One region of the Cytobacillus sp. FSL R5-0377 genome, then DNA from elsewhere that is predicted to be linked to it. Evidence: predicted binding sites of a transcription regulator. Region 1 holds the regulator's gene; the other holds the start of a gene.
The links. The regulator Rex, encoded in region 1, represses fermentation and respiration genes when NADH is low (regulators of the CRP and FNR family bind a similar motif). The targets are predictions, from matches to a motif close to TTGTGAAATATTTCACAA.
Positions count from the first base shown of each region.

Region 2: the regulator Rex is predicted to act here: its motif matches at 1,930-1,947, upstream of NSQ49_RS20350 (DUF2249 domain-containing protein).

Region 1 covers NZ_JBBORA010000001.1:2,181,409-2,185,757, reverse strand. The annotation lists gene NSQ49_RS11180 (ABC-F family ATP-binding cassette domain-containing protein) at 1-672, opposite strand, end outside; gene moaC (cyclic pyranopterin monophosphate synthase MoaC) at 866-1,348, shown strand; gene NSQ49_RS11170 (redox-sensing transcriptional repressor Rex) at 1,376-2,020, shown strand; gene NSQ49_RS11165 (YdiK family protein) at 2,042-2,233, opposite strand; gene NSQ49_RS11160 (CPBP family intramembrane glutamic endopeptidase) at 2,274-2,999, opposite strand; gene groES (co-chaperone GroES) at 3,292-3,576, shown strand; gene groL (chaperonin GroEL) at 3,635-4,349, shown strand, end outside.
Region 2 covers NZ_JBBORA010000001.1:3,987,435-3,991,783, forward strand. The annotation lists gene NSQ49_RS20335 (metal-sulfur cluster assembly factor) at 1-111, opposite strand, end outside; gene NSQ49_RS20340 (hypothetical protein) at 123-1,373, opposite strand; gene NSQ49_RS20345 (DUF2249 domain-containing protein) at 1,378-1,584, opposite strand; gene NSQ49_RS20350 (DUF2249 domain-containing protein) at 1,581-1,823, opposite strand; gene NSQ49_RS20355 (hypothetical protein) at 2,008-2,148, opposite strand; gene NSQ49_RS20360 (MFS transporter) at 2,151-3,311, opposite strand; gene NSQ49_RS20365 (carboxypeptidase M32) at 3,478-4,349, shown strand, end outside.

The sequences.
Region 1 (4,349 bases):
GTAGCGGTCATGTGATACGATCAGAATGGCACCGCTGTAGCCCTGCAGGTATTGTTCGAGCCACGATAGTGTTTCTATATCAAGGTGGTTGGTAGGCTCATCCAGGATTAGTATATCAGGCTTTGTGAGCAGAAGTTTACCAAGGGCCAGCCTTGTTCGCTGACCGCCGCTCAAGGACGAAATTTTTGTATCATAGCCCATTGAGCTGAAGTTGAGTCCATGGAGAATGGAACGTATATCAGCTTCATATTGATAACCGCCATTTTCTTTGAAATCAACCTGGAGTTTGTCGTAATCTTTTAAAACTCGTTCATAGGCATCAGAATTACCAAGGACATCAGGATCCGCCATTTGCTCTTCAAGGCTGTGAAGCTGTTTTTCCTGCTTTTGCAGATGACTGAAAACAGTCAGCATTTCCTCCCATATGGATAAATCTGATTCCAGGCCGGTATTTTGGGCAAGATAGCCAATGGTTACTTCCTTTGGCTTTATGATCTCTCCGGAATCATACGTCATTTGTCCGGCAATTATTTTTAAAAGGGTAGATTTTCCTGCACCATTGCGTCCTACAAGGGCAATACGGTCCCTGGTTTGTACTTCAAGCTTTATATTCGTTAAAATGGGATCAGCTCCAAAACTTTTTGCCAGCTGATTGACTTGTAATAGTATCATGTTCTTTCACCTCTGGTATAGAGTAAGTGTAACTCATTCATATATTGTTCGGCAATAAAGGAGACAGGACTATAAGCCCGGATGAAGGTCATTAAAACAGAAGAAAAGGTAAATAAATATGTGAAGAACCTTACAATGCACATACAAAGAATCCGAAAAATAGTGTATGATTTTGAAGAGAGGTGTTTTTTTAATGGCGGATTTTACTCATTTTAATCAAGAAGGCAGGGCAAAAATGGTGGATGTCAGCGATAAGCCTGAGACCGCAAGGACAGCCATTGCTCAGTCAAGTATTTCGGTGAATCAGGAGATTTACGAAAAGATCACATCAAACTCCATGAAAAAAGGGGATGTTCTTGCTGTTGCACAAACGGCAGGCATTATGGCAAGCAAGAAAACATGGGACATTATTCCGATGTGCCATCCGCTGCCTCTTAAGGGTGTCGATATTTCATTTTCATGGAAAGCAGAAGAGGATGAGTATGTCCTTATCATTACGGCTTCTGTTAAAACAAAAGGAAATACGGGTGTGGAAATGGAAGCGTTAACAGCTGCTTCAGTCTGTGCGCTGACCGTTTATGATATGTGTAAGGCTGTAGATAAAGGAATGGTAATTGGACCAACCTTTTTAATAGAGAAAACAGGCGGGAAAAACGGAGATTTTAAACGAAATTAATACATCATAAGAAATGGGGATGGACGAATGGCCAATGAACCAATTAAGATACCACAGGCAACAGCTAAACGGCTGCCATTATATTACCGCTTCCTAAAGAACCTTCATTCCTCCGGCAAACAGAGAGTCTCATCAGCAGAATTGAGTGAGGCGGTAAAAGTGGATTCTGCAACAATCCGCCGTGATTTTTCGTACTTCGGTGCGTTAGGGAAAAAAGGATATGGATATAATGTGAACTACCTCTTAGGCTTCTTTCGGAAGACTCTTGACCAGGACGAGCTGACTAAAGTCGCTTTGATCGGGGTAGGGAATTTAGGGACCGCTTTTCTAAACTACAATTTTCTTAAAAATAATAATACGAAAATAGAAGTAGCCTTTGATGTGGATGAGAGTAAGGTTGGCACGAAAATCGGTGATGTTCCGGTCCATCATATGGATGACCTTGAAGAAGTGATTGTGAAAAATAATATTCAGGTGGCAATTTTAACGGTGCCTGCACCGCCTGCCCAGACTATCACCGATCGGATGGTGAATGCGAAAATAAAAGGAATCCTTAACTTTACACCTGCGAGGCTCACTGTGCCGTCCTCGATTCGGATTCACCATATCGATCTGGCAGTGGAATTGCAGTCACTGGTTTATTTTCTTAAAAATTATCCTGAAGAAGTGTAAAAAAAATGAGCCTTATGCGGCTCATTTTTTCATTTTAAAATGCAGGCCAAGCATCCGCAGGCCGGTGCCAAAATCAAATGTAGCAATTAGGATTAAAAAATAAGTAAAGAATCCCCAGGTTTCTTCCCGCTGGGTATTCTGGATGGCTATAAAAGTGAAAAGGCATCCGAGAAGGATGTAAATAAAGCCTGAAAACAAAGGTGTGCTTCTCATGATAATCCCCCAGTAAGTTTAAAACTCCACAGCATTCTTTCTAGAAAAAGCTGATAAAGCTCTGCAAATTTTCCATTTCTTTTAACCACTTTTGTAAATTATCCTGATTCAGCTGAACAACCGCAACAAAGGTATTCATCGCCACATGGGCAAAAATCGGCACGATAATCCTCTTGGTCTTTACATATAAGAAGGCAAAGGTGAATCCCATTGCCGAGTATAGCAATACATGTTCAGGCTCAAAATGAGCAAGTGCAAAAATAACCGAGCTGATCAGGGCAGACAGGAAGAAGTTAAAGCGCTTATGGAGGGAACCGAAAATAATTTTCCTAAAGACGATCTCCTCAAGGATTGGCCCGATGACCGAGCTGATTAAAATGACAATTGGCGATGCTTCAATAATCCGGATAATCTGCTGCGTATTTTCAGAGCCCATTTCAATGCCAATCAGGTTTTCAATACTTGCAGCAGTAGCTTGAGCAATCAGGGCCAAAAATATGCCTCCTATTGCCCAGCCCGCTGAGCCTGCCACAGAAGAGGCATCCCGATCGAGTCCCCTTTTCATTTCTTTCCTTAGTAATAGAAGCGTAATGGTCAGCGTAATCGTGAAACTGATTACGAGCCAGTAGGCTACAGCAAGAATCTGCATATTCTCGGGGTTATGTCCCAGGGCATCGGCAGTTATTAATACGAGCGGAACACCAAACAAGCTTGAAAGCTGCATGGCAATATAGGCGATTAATATAATCCAATATTCCTTCTTCAAAGTGTTTTACTCCTTAATCTGAGTGTTGGTTGCAAGTCCTAAAGCCATTGTACTCTTTATAGGGAGGGTGTTTCAAATATCAGCATCAAAGGAGGAGAAGTACATGATTAAAATGAGGGCTGGTGAAGCATACTTAAGAGGTTGTCTATGAGGAAATTTTTTATAAAAAATTTAAGCTTCACCCTTGCAAATAGATATGAGATTCATTAATATAATAATTGTGTTAGCACTCATAAAGAGAGAGTGCTAATAAATAAAAATATTTACATATTATTTGAGGAGGTTGTTTCACTTGTTAAAGCCACTAGGTGATCGAATCATTATCGAGCTTGTTGAAACTGAAGAAAAAACTGCAAGCGGCATTGTACTGCCGGACACTGCTAAAGAAAAGCCTCAAGAAGGCAAAGTTGTAGCTGTGGGAACTGGCCGCGTTCTTGAAAACGGTGAGCGTGTTGCCCTTGAAGTTGCTGACGGCGACCGTATCATCTTCTCAAAATATGCCGGTACTGAAGTGAAGTACGAAGGCAAAGAATACTTAATTTTACGTGAAAATGACATTCTTGCTGTAATTGGCTAATCGCCGATTAGTTGCAGATTAAAAGATAAAGTGAAAATTTTTGAGGAGGTTTTTATCAATGGCTAAAGAGATTAAATTTAGTGAAGAAGCCCGCCGCGCGATGCTTCGCGGTGTAGATTCCCTTGCAAATGCGGTAAAAGTAACTCTTGGACCTAAAGGACGCAACGTGGTTCTTGAGAAGAAATTCGGTTCACCATTAATCACGAATGATGGGGTGACAATCGCAAAAGAAATCGAACTTGAAGATGCATTCGAAAACATGGGTGCGAAGCTTGTTGCTGAAGTAGCAAGCAAAACAAACGATGTTGCCGGTGACGGTACAACTACTGCAACTGTTCTTGCTCAGGCAATGATCCGTGAAGGCCTTAAGAACGTAACTGCAGGTGCTAACCCAATGGGCATCCGCAAAGGAATTGAAAAAGCGGTTTCTACTGCTGTTGAAGAATTAAAAGCTATTTCAAAACCGATCGAAAACAAAGAATCCATCGCACAGGTTGCTGCGATTTCCGCTGCTGACAATGAAGTTGGCCAGCTGATTGCTGAAGCTATGGAGCGTGTTGGCAACGACGGTGTTATCACTATCGAAGAATCTAAAGGATTCACAACTGAGCTTGATGTGGTAGAAGGTATGCAGTTCGACCGCGGATATGCTTCTCCATACATGGTTACAGATTCTGATAAGATGGAAGCGGTTCTTGAAAACCCTTATATCTTAATCACTGATAAGAAGATTACAAGCATCCAGGAAATCCTTCCTGTACTTGAGCAGGTTG
Region 2 (4,349 bases), 1.8 Mb from region 1:
ATTGTCGGGCAAATCAATGTCATAAATAAGTCCCAAATCAACCACGTTTATATTCAATTCAGGATCTATAACTCTTTTCAGGCTGCTGAGAACTAATTCTTTTCGATTCATGTTCATTCCCCCTATTGTTTTAATACTGTGATAATCAAAAAACAGAATACTAAGCTGGCTCCAGCCGTTAAAATCTGGCCGGATAGGAATAGAGCAAGCTGTTCAAATACAATGGAGGCTGTCACACTAAGTATACCGAGAATGAAAGCGGAAAGAACCGGGATGGATGCCTTGTCATTCATCATATCTCTGAGAGAAGGGACACTCCGTTTCCCGATCTCTTTACTGTATTTCCATGTCCACCATAAGAATGGCACTATTTTAAATAGGTAACCGAGAATGCTCAAAGCTACCCAAAGCATAAGGTAAGCAAATACAAGATACCCAATTGCAGTTTGAAAGCTTCCAATTAGAGCGCTTATTAATGCTCCCAGGTGGATAGCCAGTCCTGCAGGTATGGCAAGAAGAGCAAACCGGAATGAATAATCAAGCTTCTTCTTAACTCTTTTCCGCAGAATATGCAGCATGTGCCAGGTAAAGAATGCAAAACCGCCTGCCAGGATCATCAATGCAATAGTTAAAAGTGAATTATTCCCGATGAAAAAAGAGATAATTGCAGCTGCAAGCCCTGCTGCATAAATTATTAATACATATTTGGCAGGTTTCATGCTGTAGCCATGGGACAAAGAAAACATGGGGACCATTTTATATGAGAATCCAAAAATCAGAAGTGTAAACCAGCCTGCAGTTCCGAGAAGTATGTGGCTTTTAAAAACTGCTTGATATAGGTCAGAAAAAAATCCGGTTTTCATGCTTAAGACCATAAGCATTCCAAATAGAATAGCAGATAGCAGGCTAATCAGTGCAGTTCCTACGAAAAAAGTGAGTATATTGTGCTTTGCCTGCTGCCTTAAAGTCATGAACATTTGCAGAAGAAACATTAAAATACCTGTTAATGTAATGAGCCCGGGCAGCATTGCACCCGCCGGATTATGAAATAAGCTATGAGCAAAATATAATATCCCAAAGGCAGTCACAGTAAACTGTGTAAATCCAAAACGTTCATTCCATATAGGGGTGAGAAAGGCCACTGGTACGAGCTGATACATGGCTCCCATGGCTGTCATCAGCGCCCAGCCCAATATAAACAAATGAGCCGCTGACCAGATGGCGGGTATGCGGAAATGGCTGTTAATAATAGATTCCCCTTGAAAAAGAATGAGCCCCATGGATCCTATTAAACAGAGCAAGCTGAAAAGTATAAATGAAAAGGGCAGTTTGATATTGGTCTCATTTTTGGTATTGGCCAGCAATGGGATCACCTGCTTATTTGTGTATTTCTATTAAAAAGCTTCCGTCTTCCTGTTCGATAGTTACATATCTGCAGCCCATTTCATCCAGCCTTTCATAAAGAAACATGGGTCGTCTGTCATTAATAATGGATAATGTTTCTCCTGAGGGCAGATCTTCAAGAGCAGCGAGTGTTCTCATCATCGGCTGAGGCGGTTCCAGCCCGCGGTTATCCAATTTCATTTTGAAGCACCTCTCTTCGTAAAGGTCACTTTCCAGTGCTTCTTTTCAATTTCCTCAGCTTTATATTCGAACCCTTTTGCCTTTAAGACCCCAAAAAGAGGGACAGGCTTAAATGGGGCATGAAGGATAAAAACATCATCAATATCAACTTTAGCTATTGCCAACGTGATTTTTTCAAACGGCTCCAATTTATTTTTTAAATCCTCTCTTACATCAAGTTCAATAACTTTATTTTTCATTCTGATCACTCCTTCAATCGGCTGGTGGATTAATTTAATGGCCAATAACTGAAATTTTTCTGCAGTGAGAATCGTTATTGATTACTTTGAGTTTAACACCGGGATCTTTTGAAATAAGTGACATATATCATATTGCGAAATACATTTTCACAAATTAAGTGGAACAAAAAGAATCCGCAGAGGTTTACTCTGCGGATTCTTTTTGTTCTTCGATACATTCAAAACAGATGGTTTCATTTTTTTCATTATGGACTCCGTTGAAGAATCCATCAAGACAGTACAGGTCTTTGCCGCAAACAGTGCAGCTGCCTACTAATTCTTTCATTTTCAGTCACTCCCGCTTTTTAATAGTTGGGGGTTTCTTTTTTTGGAATATATGGACATGCCGCATACCGTAAAAAATAATATGGCTGCAGCGATTAAAAAACCTGTTTCAAATGTTACTTTCAAGAAGCCTAATATGGTGGAACCAGCTACCACACCTAAAGAAAAAAAGGCATAGAAGAGGCCGAATGCCTTTCCTCTTGTTTTTTCTGTCGTATGATTGGCTATAAGGGCATTGATGGATGGGAATAAAAGAGCAAACCCGGTGCCGTAAAGAACCATGCATATAAACATGAATCCAAGAGATGATGCTGAACTTAACAGGACTAATGCAATTGCAATAATCAGCATTCCGGAAAGCATGCTATTGTGATGCTTATACTTATCAAATATTTTATTAATGGGCAGCAGAAAAATAAGAATTGCCGTTATTCCGAAAGTGCTTAATAAAATTCCGCTGTACATCGCCTCAATCTGCAGGGCTTCTACCTGAAGGGGAAGAAGGTAGGCAAGTGTCCCTTGAGCAAACATGAGAGAAAAGGCTCCTAAATAGCTTGCTGTAAGCATAGGATTCTTAAATAGTGGAAGCATTTTTTCATGAGAGCTCTCTTTTTTTACATTTACCATATTTCCTGCCGGCAGAAACACAAAGGCAAGGACTGCGCTAGTGATCATTGTAGCTGCAATAATTAAAAAGACCCAGTTGATGCTGTAATTGGAAGCAATCACTGCCCCGAATGCGGGGCCTATAATGGCTGAACATCCGACAGCTGCGCCTGATACAGCCATTTTTTTACCTTGTTTGCCTGATTTTCCGAGGTTTGAAATGACTGTAAAAGCCGCAGGGACCAGGAAGCCCCCAAATAATCCGTGAAGAAATCTTACAGTAATTAATTGCAGGGGAGAATCAGCAAATGTATACAGGACTAAAATGAATCCGGTTAGGGATAAACCGGATACCAAAACCCTTTTTGCTCCTCTTTTATCTATCCAATAGCCGGCTAATATATTGCCAATCATATTCGAGAAGGAATAAAGCCCAACAATCATTCCCGCAAATGCTGGTGATGGATTAAATGTCATGGCAAAGGGGCTCATGATGGGAAGCTGAGAAAATGTATCAATAAATGCTGCAATAATGATAAAGTAAATCAAATATTTCATGCTATCTCTCTTTCCGGTTAGTTCACTTACCATCATTATAACTCTTTGCCAGCCAGGTGAAAAAGAAAAACAGCCCAAGAGCAGCAGGAGAATAAGATTATTGAGACTGCCTTTTCAGAAAAATATGATAAAATGATACTGTAATAGATACAAAGGGGGAAAATTTATGGCAGAATCACTAAAACAGACAGAACTGCAATTCCTTGAGTATGTCAAAAAAATGACAGCATATAATGAAGCGATCGGGCTGATGTATTGGGATATGCGGACCGGCGCACCCAGGCAGGGTATGGAACAGCGCTCGGAAGTAATTGGAATGATCTCTTCAGAAGTGTTCAGAATGTCAACTTCTGAGGAAATGGCAGCATACATAGCAAAACTTTCAGGCCAGGAAAACCTTGCTGAAATAACATTAAAGACACTGGAAGAATGCAAGAAGGATTATGACCGCAATAAAAAAATTCCTGCAGAGGAATATACTGAATATGTCATTCTGCAATCCAAGGCTGAAAACATTTGGGAAGATGCAAAGGCACGCTCAGATTTTGAAACGTTCCAGCCATATTTGGAAAAGCTTGTTGAGATGAATAAGAGATTCATTTCTTATTGGGGATACGAGGGAAACAAATATAATACTCTGCTGGATATGTATGAACCTGGTGTCACCGTTGAAACGCTAGATAAAGTGTTCGGGCAGCTGAGGGAAAAAATTGTGCCGCTTGTTCAGCAAATTTCTGAATCACAAAATAAACCTGACACAAGCTTTTTATTCAAACATTTTACAAAGGACAAACAGCGGGAGTTCAGTCTTAAAATTCTTGATCAAATGGGATATAACTTTAAAGCGGGACGTCTCGATGAAACCGTTCATCCTTTTGCAACAGGATTAAATCCTGGTGATGTCCGAGTGACAACAAAGTATGATGAAACTGATTTCCGGACAGCGGTATTTGGGACGATTCATGAAGGCGGGCATGCTCTTTATGAACAAAATATTTCTCCTGATCTGGTTGGAACGCCGTTATGCTCTGGAACATC